One region of the Marinomonas sp. IMCC 4694 genome, then DNA from elsewhere that is predicted to be linked to it. Evidence: predicted binding sites of a transcription regulator. Region 1 holds the regulator's gene; each other region holds the start of a gene.
What was found. The regulator sigma-54, encoded in region 1, starts transcription at its own class of promoters, with help from an activator protein. The targets are predictions, from matches to a motif close to TGGCACNNNNNTTGCTNT.

Region 1 (4,413 bases):
CTTTTATATGATTGTAGGCATGGTCGCCAATGACGCTGGCGGTATTTTCATTGATGGGCAAGACATCACCCATAACGCCATGCACACACGCGCCCAAAAAGGCATTGGCTACTTACCACAAGAAGCGTCTATTTTTCGCAAAATGTCAGTTGAAAATAACATCTTAGCCATTTTAGAAACCCGTAAAGAACTGAACAAAACGCAACAAAAAGATCGCCTAGAAAGCTTACTTGAGGAGTTTCACATTACCCACATTCGTCATAATTTGGGTATGGCCTTATCCGGTGGTGAAAGGCGTCGTGTTGAAATAGCAAGAGCCGTCGCTATGAACCCAAAGTTCATATTGTTAGACGAACCATTTGCAGGGGTTGACCCCATTTCAGTTGGTGATATTAAGCTCATTATTAAACATCTTCAACAAAGTGGCATTGGTGTGTTGATCACCGATCACAACGTTCGTGAGACACTGGACATTTGCGATAAAGCCTACATTGTGGGTAATGGCTACATTATTGCCTCGGGCGACGCTGAGACGGTGATCAATAACGAACAAGTAAAAAAGGTCTATTTAGGCGACGACTTCCGTCTGTAACCCCTTATCATTGCTGGAGAAAGGGAGTAGTATGCACAACTCGTTCCAATTCACTCAAACAAAAAGAGTTGCTCTATGAAGCAGTCTTTGCAATTAAAACTCGGTCAACAGCTGACCATGACGCCGCAACTGCAACAAGCCATCCGTTTGCTGCAGCTTTCCACGTTAGACCTTAAACAAGAAATACACGAATTCTTAGAGTCAAACCCATTGCTTGAACTGGATGACGACGAACATCATCATGATGCGCCCGCCAGTATCGAATCTAAAAGCGCAGCCGATACCCCCCTTGATGCACCAAGCGAAGAGCCTCGCATCGAATCAGAGTGGACCGAAAGCATTCCGGAAGAGTTGTCCATAGACAGCAGCTGGGATGACACCTACCAAGGATCGTCCGCCGCAATCAGTGACAACAACAGTTACGAAGGAGACGGTGATTTCGAAAGTCGCAACGCCCCTGCTGAGAGCATTCAAGATCACCTGATATGGCAATTAAACCTGACCCATATGTCAGATCGGGACATTGAAATCGCTTACGCTATCATCGAATGCGTTCAGCCGGATGGGTATCTTAGCATCACTCCTGAGGACATTTGGGAATCTTTGGGAGCTGAGCTTGATGATTTAGATATTGAAGAAGTCATCGCAGTACAGCATCGCTTGCAACGTTTCGACCCCGTAGGGGTTTGCTCTATTGATCTACGTGACTGTTTACTGGTGCAATTAGAGGCCTTTAATACGCACCCCTTATACAAAAGCACACATAACCTAATCGATCATTATCTGCCATTATTAGGCAATCGAGATTTTGCACAACTTAGCCGAAAAACCAAACTCAAAGACGAAGCACTTAAAGAGGTTATCAACCTCATTCAGCAACTAAATCCACGACCGGGTTCCGTGATTGACGCTGACGATACTGACTATGTCATTCCAGATGTGTCTGTTAAAAAACGCAATAATACCTGGCAAGTTGAACTTAACAACGACGCCTTACCGCCTGTAAAGATCAATGAAACTTATTCAGCGATGGCCAGCACAGCAGCCACACCAGAAGACGCGAGTTACATTAAAACTTCGCTTCAAGAAGCCAAGTGGTTTATGAAAAGCTTACAAAGCCGCAACGAAACCCTACTAAAAGTCGCCAGCTGCATTGTCAGTCGTCAAATTGATTTTTTTGAACTGGGCGAAGAAGCGATGAAGCCCATGGTTCTACACGATGTTGCCGAAGAAGTAGGCATGCACGAGTCGACCATTTCTCGAGTCACAACACAAAAATACATGCACACGCCCAAAGGTATCTTTGAGCTCAAGTACTTCTTCTCAAGCCACGTTAACACGGCTTCAGGCGGAGAGTGTTCATCCACCGCGATACGAGCTATGATCAAAAAATTAGTCGCTGATGAACCTGCAAAAAAACCGTTAAGCGACAACAAACTGGCCGCAATACTGGCCGGTCAAGGCATACAGGTTGCTAGACGAACTGTGGCAAAATACCGCGAGGCGATGAACATCCCTCCGTCCAACGAACGAAAACGACTGATCTAAACGGAAACCATTTTATCATGTCCTTGAAAGCCTTATTAAAAGCAGATCTTGTTTTAGCGCAACAAGATATTGTGAGCAAAAAACGTGTTCTTGAAACGCTTGCCGACATCGCCTCAAACCGACTTCACTGCAACAACGAAGCCATTTATGACGCGTTGCTTGGACGAGAAAAACTCGGAAGCACAGGGATCGGCAATGGCATTGCCATCCCACACTGTCGACTCGAATCAGCGAACCATACCGCCATTGTCATCATGTCACTGCAAACGGCAATCGATTTTGATTCGATTGATAGAAAACCCGTTGACCTTATTTTTGCGCTGATTGTGCCGCCCAATGAATGCGACCAGCACCTTGCGACCTTAGCACAAATTGCTGAATTAGCTCAGTCTCCCGAATCACTAAAAAAACTGCGTTTGGCTCAGTCAAACGAAGATCTATTTACTGTATTTAGCGCACTACTATAGGAAAAGAGCATGCAGGAAAAGTCCACTACTATTATTAACAAGCTTGGTTTACACGCTCGGGCGGCTGGCAAACTTGTAGAAACAACATCTCGCTTTTCTTGTGACATTACCATCGAGAAAGAAGGGCGAAATGTAGACGGTAAAAGCATCATGGCTATGATGATGCTAGCGGCAGGCAAAGGCACAGACATAATTATTAAGACGAACGGTGACGATGAAGAAGACGCCCTTAATGCTGTTATTGAATTGATTCACAATCGCTTTGGGGAAGACGAGTAGCACCACTATGTCAGAGCAAAGCACGCTTAATCACCTTCAGACCGTCACCGAATCGCTTGAATCCGGTGCCACGATGCAGATCCGTTATTTGCTTAACGGCGCTTTGCCTGCGCAAGATGTTGCTCGGTTATTAGAATCTTCCCCGCCCAAAGAGCGCAAACTGCTCTGGGAATTGATAGAAGCCAAAAACGAAGGCGAAGTACTGCAATATCTGAGTGAAGATATTGGTGTCCAGTTCATGAAGAACATGGACACAGAACGACTTATTGCCGTTTCTGAACACTTCGAAAGCGATGATCTCGCCGATTTACTTCAACATTTGCCAGAGACGATCGTAAAAGAAGTACTTGCTTCAATGACGACTCAGGACAGAGCCCGAGTAGAAGCGCTATTAAGCTACTCAGAAGATTCTGCCGGCGGCTTGATGAATACGGACACTATTACCATACGTCCGAACATCACTATTGACATAGTATTTCGCTATTTACGCAGGCACAACACACTACCAGATATGACCGACAGCCTGCTTGTTGTCAGCCGCTCAGATCGTTTACTCGGCATACTGCCACTGACCAAACTTCTGGTATCCGATGTCAACGCCACCGTGCGAGACATCATGGAAACCGAATACACCGTTATCCAAGCCGAAACCCCAGCCAATGAAGTGGCACAACTGTTTGAGAAAATGGATCTGGTTTCGGCCCCTGTCATCGACGGGGTAACAAAAAAATTACTAGGCCGAATCACGATTGATGACGTGGTTGATGTCATTCGAGATGAAGCGGAACACTCTATGCTAAGCATGGCGGGCCTAGATGATGATGAAGATACTTTCTCGCCCATCATGAAAACCACGCGGCGCCGAGCCGTTTGGCTTGGCATTAATTTGATTACGGCTTTTATTGCTTCCTATGTGATTGGCCTGTTTCAAGACACCTTAGATCAAGTGGTGGCTCTGGCCATACTCATGCCTATTGTGGCCAGCATGGGCGGTATTGCTGGGTCTCAAGTGCTGACTTTGGTGATACGCGGAATCGCCTTGAACCAAATTGGCTCAACCAACACTCGATGGCTCTTAAACAGAGAGCTCATCGTAGGGTTAATCAACGGCATATTATGGGCAACCGTCATTGCAGCACTCACCGCACTTTGGTTTGACAACATCAAAATTGCCTATATCATTGCGGGCGCGATCATAATAAATCTGCTATTTGCCGCCACCACTGGTACACTCCTGCCCATTTTATTAAAAAAACTGGGTATTGATCCTGCTCTTGCAGGCAGCGTAATTTTGACCACCGTGACCGATGTGGTGGGGTTTCTCTCCTTCCTTGGTCTCGCTACTATCTTTCTAATATAGGTTCCCATGACAAACTTTGATCAATTTGAACACGAAGAAGACATCCCAAAAAGTAAAACTCAGATCAAGCGTGAAATGGAGGCTTTGCAGGATCTAGGCAAAAAACTACTTGGGCTGAGCAAAAACCAACTTAAAAAAGTCGATATGTCAGACACATTAAGAGAAGC
Region 2 (4,413 bases), 140 kb from region 1:
AGTTCTGCTTGCGCTGTTAATGACAACAAAGCTGACCCAAGAACAAGGCCAAAGGTCACACGTCGAGTTGTTTTTGCCAACGTTGATAACGGGGTAACCGTCTTTAAAAGTCTTACATTCATCGTAGTGCTCCGCTTTGAGAGTGAGTAAAAATCAAAAACAAAAAAAAGGCGCGTGCAAATCACATATAATGTGTTTACAGGCACCTTTGCCATTCAAGAAAAGCCCTACATTGGACTTTAATAATGTGAACAATCACCAGCCATCGTTGCTGGTGTTGCTAAAATAAAGCGTTCATTTTTTATCGTTAAATCGTGTTTGTCCCGATAACGATTTACTAAATAATTAGCATAAAACGCGCCAACTATCTTAAGTTAATGATTTTGTTGATTTTTAATTTATGGATGTGTTTTTTAGTCACCGCTCACTATAAATTCCATCCCTGTTTAGGTTTTACTGCGCCCAACCATCACGCACAACGCACCATAAAGGACACGCTACCGCCGAAACCCTTTATGGATACCCTCTTCATGTAATCGTATCTTTCCTGATGCGACAGACCCCAGCCAAACCAAAGCTTCATCTGGTGCTAAATGCCAAGAACGATCAAGGGTGTCGCTTAAACCTAATGCCTTAATGTACAAATCTTGTCGATACACCTGCTCAGCGGTTTCATTAAGAGAAGCGACAGATGATAATTGATGCCAACGGTGCATTTGCGCCATAATCCATAGTGCATAACTGGGCAGCGGCTTATTCACACCCTCGCCAGAAAAACGTTGATACGCTTGCAACGGCCAGTCAAACTGGCTTTTAGGTTTTATAGAACCAAAACCATAAATCAACTGCTCAACCGTGCAGTTCAAATACTCTGACTGACTTAACAGGTTCAATAAATCTGTTCGATTAATGGGGTCATCTACCCATCGGCACGCTTTTTCCAAGGCTCGAATCATGGCTAGATGTACGTCTGGTTTTTGCTCAGCCCATAAAGAATTCACACCGAAAACTTTCTCGGGTGTGCTGCCCCAAATGTCGTAACCTGTCACCAACATGTGACCGACACCTTGCTCCACCGCAAGACTGTTCCAGGGCTCTCCAACGCAATAGCCATCAATGTCGCCGCTTTTTAAACTGTCTATCATTTTTACTGGTGGCACGACGACAATTTGAACGTCTTTATCTGGGTCTATGCCTGCTTGGCTAAGCCAATCCCTTAATTGGTAATTGTGAGACGAATACGGGTATACCATGGCAAAACGTAACGGCGGTTTATCATCGCCACGCTCTTCAATACATTGTTTCAAGGCCATTCCGTTACGAATGTCCTCTGCATTACTGGCGACCAGCCGAAGCTGATCGTATAAGGCGTTACTCACTGTTATCCCATTACCATTATGACTGACCGTAAAGCTGGTTTGCATGGCCGCTTTAAGCGTACCCACCCCTAATGTTGCCGCAATAGGCATTGAGGCCAACATATGAGCACCGTCGAGTAAATTAAAGGCCACTTTGTCGCGAATGCTGGCCCAAGAAGCCTCTTTCGACAAGACAACATCGACACCTTCATCGGCAAAGAAACCCTTTTCGTAAGCAATGACGAAAGGCGCACAATCAATCAGTGGAATAAACCCAATGCGAACAGGCTCTACGGCATGCAAAATAGGAGGATTTGATATTTGGCTCATTTCGAATCCCCCATTAAAGCCATTACGGAAATGATGTTTCGCGCCACCTCAGTCATACGCTGACTACGATCCATCGCTAATTTTCTCAGCGCTTGGTAGGCGGCTGGTTCATCGCATTTTTGGTGTTTCATGATCAACCCTTTTGCTTTGTCTATGAGCTTACGGTCTTCTAATTGACTTTTTACACTTTCCAATTCAGACCTTAACGCTTGAAATTCTCTGAATCGAGCAATGGCGACTTGCAACAGCGCCTTGACACTTCCACTGTTAACTCCGTCAACAACATAAGCACTCACACCGGCACGAATGGCGGCTTCGACATGTTTCGAGTCATCTTCTTGAGCAAACATAACGATGGGGCGAGGATTATCTTTAGTGAGTCTGGACATATTTTCCAACATATCTCGATCTGGCGACTCAATATCAATAATCACCATATCAGGCTGATATTTATTGACGGCCTCTGTTAAATTTTTGGCATTTTCAAGGCGCCTAATGACACGATAGCCACTGTCCGTCATGGCTTGCTCAACAATCGCCGCTCTTGCGGGTTCATTATCGACAAGCATCACGGTTAATTCTGTTTCAGGGAGCGCTGGCATGGTGCATTCTCTTTAAAATCGTAAGTTTACGCTCAATTAAGAAGCAAATATTACGCCAGTAAGGTTGGTTTTTTTTCGAAGAATAAAGACAAAAAAGGCCCATTTTGGGCCTTTAAGAATGATTTGAGCAAAATATTGAATACAAAAAATACAGAAAAAAAAAATAACGGTGCGAAGTATTAAAAATATGCACCAACTAAAAGCAAAAAATCACCCCTTAACCAGCAAAGCTAAAGACAACCGGTCTTTCGTGCCTGTCTTTTTAAAAATAGAGGTCAAGTGAGCTTTTATTGTACGCTCGGTGATACTCATCTCTAGAGCAATTTCCTTATTAGACAAACCTCTCGAAATACCTTCCGCTACCTTATGCTCACGTTCTGATAAATCTGCCAACTTATCTGACAGCACAGAAGAAGCCGATATTGAAGGCGACTGCATAATAAGCTGCTGTATAAAAGCTTTTCCACCCCATATTTCCCCTGCATCGATCACAGACAACACCAATTCAAGCTGATCTTTACCAATATAAGGGGCACATTGACCATTGACTCCAGCAGAGAATAAACGCGCAGCCGCCGCTTGACTTGCCTGGTTAGGAAAAACGATGATCTTTTGAGTAGGAAAATCAGAACACAAGCGCACAACGCCTTCCACTTGTTGTGAAAAGGCACTATCACCTAAATAAATAAAGCAGTATGAAAGCGCGCCCCCTGAGGCGCTAAGCACATCATAAGCCGCTTCAAACGATTCGGTTCGCACCATGGAAGCGGAGACATTGATAACCTGATTCCAATGCTTCCATACGGCGTCATCTGTATTCCAACACAAAATTTTCAAAATAAGTTTCGTCCTAGCAAATACCTTGCTGACATTCTAAACAGCAAACAACACTCAATTGTTAACATTTGTTATCAAGCTCTGTTCTAAGCATTATTTTTGTAATTAACGTTCACGAAGTGCATTTTGTTTTGCTTTTAAAATAGGTTTTAGGAGGTAATCAAGCAATGTTTTCTTCCCTGTCAATATGTCTACCGTAGCCTGCATGCCAGGAATAATAGGTAATGGGGACTGATCGGTACCTAAATAATTTTTGTCAGTACGGACTCGAACAAGGTAAAAGCTTTTCCCCTCTTCATCCAAAATGGTGTCTGCACTGATATTTTCAACCACCCCATGCAACCCCCCGAAAACAGCAAAATCATATGCCGACAATTTAACTACAGCACTGAATTTGGGCTGGATAAAACCAATGTTTTCAGGGCGAACTTTGGCTTCAATAAGCAGAGAGTCTTCAATGGGAACGATTTCCATCAAATTCATACCAGGCTTGATAACGCCTCCAACGGTATTTAATTGAATTTGTTTTACAATTCCTTTCACTGGCGATCGAACTTGCGTTCTGGATACCTTGTCTTCAAGCGATACATTGGTTTCACGTAACTGATCCAGTTTGCTGCGTACGCCAGTCAGGTCCTCTTGGGCTTCTGATCGGAACGTCGCATCACTTTCTTGCAGTTTACTTTGCGCTTCCTTTAAAGAGGATTGCGCACGTGGAATAGCAAGCTGAGTTGCCTCTAACTCTCCTTGTAGCTGATTAACTTGACGCTCAAGCTGTAACAACTCAACCCGTGAAACGGCCCCTTGCTTATAAGCTGGACGTGTTAAATCCAGCTCTTCTTTTGAGAATCCATAACTTTGTTTTAGATTATCCAGTTTTGCCTCAAGCTCGATGATTTCTTGTCTTTTCTGTACAATTTGCTGCTCAAAACCCACTTGGTTTGTACGCAAAGACTCTCGCCGGCTGTTATACAAATCCAGCTCTCTTTTTACGACGAGGGGGTAATCTTTTTTAAACTCCTCACTAAAATCAGGTTCAATCCCGTAGGACTCAGCCTGTAAACGTGTTGCTCTTACTTGTAAATTAATCGATTCGGCTTGCTGCTCCCTCAGAGACGATAAGGCTTCTGTGTTTTCAATCGTCATCAAGATTTGGCGATTGTCTACCACCTGACCCACTTGAACGTTAATTTCTTTTAAAATCCCCCCCTCAAGGTTTTGGATTTGCTGCACTTGACTCGAAGGTATTACCTTACCTTCGCCAACCGTCACTTCATCCAAGGAGG
Region 3 (4,413 bases), 570 kb from region 1:
CTACCAAATTACTCAATATCACATGGATAATGTATGGCCAACCGAAGCCGAATTGCCTAATTTTCAAGCAAACACCCTAAGATTTGAGCAAAAGTGCTGGGAAGTGGGAATGAAAGTGTTGTCGTGCTTCGCCACGAAACTGGGGTTTGATCAAGATTTTTTTAGTCGGGCTCATGACCCAAGCAAGCCAGATTACCAAAGTACCTTACGTTTATTACACTATTTCGCTACAGAAGGCGTCACAGAACAAGGCAATAGCTGGCGTGCAGGCGCACACACGGATTTCGATTGTCTAACGCTGCTGTTTCAGCACGAAGGCCATGGCGGATTACAAGTGTGCCCAGGAACCGAAGCTGAAACACAACGCTGGACCAGCATTCCACCCTATGGCGATGTCATCACGTGCAACATCGGCGATATGCTCATGCGCTGGAGCGATGACCAGCTCATTTCTAATTTACATCGAGTACGACAACCCCGAGTCGATGAATACTGTGGCAGCCGTCATTCTATCGCTTTCTTTTGTCAGGCCAATAAGTCGCAAATCATTCAAGGCCCTGCCAAACGTTACCAGCCAATAAGCGCGGCCGACTTTTTAACGCAACGGATACTGGCAAACTTCGTCGATCAATAAACCATCGCAAACATTCGACGAAAAAAACACCCATTTCTTTGACCCTGTATTGAGCTTACTTCGATCATAGCCATGGGTGTTTTTTGGCGTTTAATCATACGAACAGCATTATAAATCCGCCAAACGAAAGCCTGCGATCTTATGCACTTCGCTCATGGCTCGGTCAAACTCTGTTTGACAATCATTGGGGGTTCGCGCTTCAAAACCCGCCAAAATTTGCGCTTTTGTGGCACCTTTTACGGCCATAATAAAGGGGAAGCCAAATTTCTCATGATAACGATTGTTAAGCTGCAAAAAGTGCGCAAGCTCCTCTTCTGAACAGTGATCAAGACCTGCACCAGCCTGCTCGTTGGTTGAGGCATGTGTCAACTCACCCGCTAATGCGGCTTTTCCCGCTAAATCAGGGTGAGCACGAAGTAGCAACAACTTTTGCTCGTCTGTGCTGTTCTCAACAATATTAGCCATCACAATTTTAATGCTCGTAATATCGTGAAAATAACCACTGGGATGCTGCACTTTTTGATGCCATAGTGCGTCTGCCACCCAATCTGAATGCTCGTAAATTCCACTGAATAACGAAATAAAATCCGCTTTATTGAGGTTATCGAGCGTCGCTAACGGGTCGTGCATAATCAGACTCCAAATTCTAAGTTTTTTGGTAAAACGATAAAAAGCTGTTTACTATTTTATTCATTCAACTCGCCAAAGACCACAATAGAAACATATGGCACATTTATTGAAACATATGGAACAATCTTTTCAAAACCAATCAAGGAAATAACATGGGCTATTTAACCACCCACATTTTAGACACCACCCGAGGGGTCGCTGCTTCAGGGGTCACCATACACCTTTACCAACACACCAGTGACGGGCAACGACAACGCCTTCACAGCACAGTGTCAAATGAAGATGGCCGCTGCAATGAGCCTTTGCTGCAAGCAGACGACTTTAGAACGGGCGTATACGAGCTGGAATTCTTAATTGACGAGTATTTCGCCAAACACTCGACTTCAGCCATTAAAGACAACAACGACAAAGAGCAAGTTCCTGAATTTTTGAACGTCGTGGTCATCCGATTTGGAATCAGCGACTCAGACGCGCATTATCATATTCCTTTGCTGGTTTCGCCCTACTCATACAGCACCTACCGAGGCAGCTAAGCGCTCAAAAAAACTGCATAAAGCGCACCAAGATTTATCACAACGCACCACGTTAAAACATGCTTTTCACTCAGAGCCAAAATAGCACACCACACCTTGCGTGCTTTGGCTTTGGGTTCATTTTTCTGTACGCCTCTAAAACAAAGGTTTCACAATTTATTTTTAAGATCCATTTGTTTCATGGCATATAACTTGCGAATGTCCTGCTTTAAGTCATCTCAACAAATCATCTCAAACATCAGAGGAAACACACCATGAAAGCAGTAATTATAGGCGCGGGTATCGGTGGAATGTCAGCCGCCGCCGCATTAAAGCAACAAGGCATCGAATGCGATATTTTTGAAGCGGTTAAAGAAATAAAGCCCGTAGGCGCCGCTTTGTCTATTTGGTCAAATGGCGTGAAATGCATGAATCATTTGGGAATGGGCGACATCATGGATGCCCTAGGTGGCCCGATGCACAACATGGCTTACCACGACGGCATGAGCGGCTCCGTCATGACGCAATTCAGCCTAGCACCATTAGTAAAATCTGTCGGCGAACGCCCTTGCCCCGTATCACGGGCCGACTTACAGAGCCAAATGATTGACCATTGGGGCAAAGACAACATTCAGTTTGGTAAACGCCTAGAAAAAGTTGAACAAAACGAACATGGCGTCACGGCTTACTTTACCGATGGTAGCACGGCAACAGGCGACATGATGATCGCCGCAGACGGTGCACGTTCCGTAGTGCGGGAGCATGTCATTGGTTTTCAAACCGACCGACGCTACGCAGGCTATGTGAACTGGAATGGTCTAGTGGACATTAACGAAGACATCGCCCCTAAAGACCAATGGACAACGTATGTGGCAGAAGGCAAACGTGTTTCCGTCATGCCCATTGCCGATGGTCGTTTCTATTTCTTTTTTGATGTGCCGCTACCAACCGGCTTAAAAGAAAACAGAGAAACGGTGCAAGCCGATCTAAAAGGGTATTTTAAGGGTTGGTCAACGCCTGTCCAAATTTTGATCGATTCGATCGATCCAGACACCACGAATCGAATTGAGATTCACGATATCGATCCTTTCGACACGCTAGTAAAAGGCAAAATTGCCTTATTGGGAGATTCTGCTCACAGCACTACGCCAGACATCGGCCAAGGCGGTTGCTCCGCTTTAGAAGACGCCGTCGTCTTGGGTCAATGCTTCGCGGCCAGCCAACACATAGAAACGGCACTTAAAAACTATGAAGAAAAACGCCACTTCCGTGTTAAAGACTTAGTATTAAAAGCCCGTAAACGCTGCGACGTCACACATGGCAAAAATATGGAGGAAACTCAGGCTTGGTACGATGAACTGAAAACAGAAAAAGGCGACAACATCATCGCGGGACTCCACCACACCATTATGGGTGGACCATTGGCGTAAGGCGTTTTCAAACCAAAAAACACGTAGAAAACAAAATGGCTGCTTTGTATGATTACAAGCAGCTTTTCAATTCAAGGCGCGCTAGAAACAACACCGGTATCGAGCAGTGTGCTCTCGACAAAACTACCCACAAAGCTTGATAACGGCACCGCTCGGCTAAAATGATACCCTTGAAGATGATTGCACTCTAAGTTTTTCAGCTCTTGACCGGTCTGATGGTCCTCAACACCCTCAGCAACCACACTGCAATGTAGATTCTTCGCCAAAAATAAGGTTGATTTAACAATCGCATGATTCACTGAGCTGACAGTCATATTCATAACAAAAGAACGGTCTATTTTTATTTGTGTTATCGGTAAATCACGCAACAAAGACAAAGAAGAAAAGCCAGTGCCAAAATCATCAATACTAAATTTAAAACCAATCTCGTTAAGGCGCAGCATCATTTTTTTGCCTGCGTACAAGTCTTTTAGCATCGCATTTTCTGTGATTTCAAAAATCATCTGATGAATACACAAAGGGTCTCTTTCTATCAGCTCAGAAGCGAGTTCATATAAAGCATTCGTCTGCAGATCTTGCGCGGATAAGTTCACATGCAAACAGCCCGTAAAGCCCTTCTTCTTCATAATTTGCAAATCAGAAAACGCCTTGTTAATCACCCAATGTGATAATTTTCCAATTAAAACACTCTGCTCCGCAATACCAATAAATTTTTCAGGAGAAATATAACTTCCATCTTCCTGCGGCCAGCGGATCAGCGCCTCTGCCCCATAAATACTGCCATCGCCGTTTACAATAGGTTGATAAAAAAGTCTAAACTCTTCGTTATCTAACGCCTTTTTAATGCGAGAAGATAAAATTAACTTTTCACTTCCCCCTTTATCCAGTTCATCTGTATAAAAAACGTAGTTTTTATGATTATTTTTGGATTCATACATGGCGATATCGGCTTGCTTAAGAAGCACATCCGTATTGCTTGAGTGATGGGGAAAACTACTCACACCAAGACTCAAAAAAACACTGACATCGTACCCAGTAATATGAAATGGCACCTTAAACGATTCATGCAACAGCCCCACTAACGCAATCACATCAGCTCCATCGACCGTGTTCATCACCAAAGCAAACTCGTCTCCCCCCATACGGGATACAAACACATCACTTGGCAGAACCTCGTTGAACCGTTCTGACACAGCAACCAACAGTT

Region 2: the regulator sigma-54 is predicted to act here: its motif matches at 2,331-2,348, upstream of FXV75_RS09640 (ANTAR domain-containing response regulator).
Region 3: the regulator sigma-54 is predicted to act here: its motif matches at 1,979-1,996, upstream of hpxO (FAD-dependent urate hydroxylase HpxO).

Annotation. Positions count from the first base shown of each region.
Region 1 is NZ_VSRV01000001.1:1,984,851-1,989,263, forward strand. It holds gene lptB (LPS export ABC transporter ATP-binding protein) at 1-592, shown strand, start outside; gene FXV75_RS09060 (RNA polymerase factor sigma-54) at 668-2,140, shown strand; gene FXV75_RS09065 (PTS sugar transporter subunit IIA) at 2,158-2,607, shown strand; gene FXV75_RS09070 (HPr family phosphocarrier protein) at 2,617-2,886, shown strand; gene mgtE (magnesium transporter) at 2,894-4,246, shown strand; gene yjgA (ribosome biogenesis factor YjgA) at 4,253-4,413, shown strand, end outside.
Region 2 is NZ_VSRV01000001.1:2,120,009-2,124,421, forward strand. It holds gene FXV75_RS09630 (CmpA/NrtA family ABC transporter substrate-binding protein) at 1-122, opposite strand, end outside; gene FXV75_RS09635 (CmpA/NrtA family ABC transporter substrate-binding protein) at 498-1,688, opposite strand; gene FXV75_RS09640 (ANTAR domain-containing response regulator) at 1,685-2,290, opposite strand; gene FXV75_RS09645 (response regulator transcription factor) at 2,501-3,127, opposite strand; gene FXV75_RS09650 (HlyD family type I secretion periplasmic adaptor subunit) at 3,233-4,413, opposite strand, start outside.
Region 3 is NZ_VSRV01000001.1:1,412,901-1,417,313, reverse strand. It holds gene FXV75_RS06400 (isopenicillin N synthase family dioxygenase) at 1-634, shown strand, start outside; gene uraD (2-oxo-4-hydroxy-4-carboxy-5-ureidoimidazoline decarboxylase) at 743-1,264, opposite strand; gene uraH (hydroxyisourate hydrolase) at 1,417-1,797, shown strand; gene hpxO (FAD-dependent urate hydroxylase HpxO) at 2,052-3,206, shown strand; gene FXV75_RS06380 (putative bifunctional diguanylate cyclase/phosphodiesterase) at 3,278-4,413, opposite strand, start outside.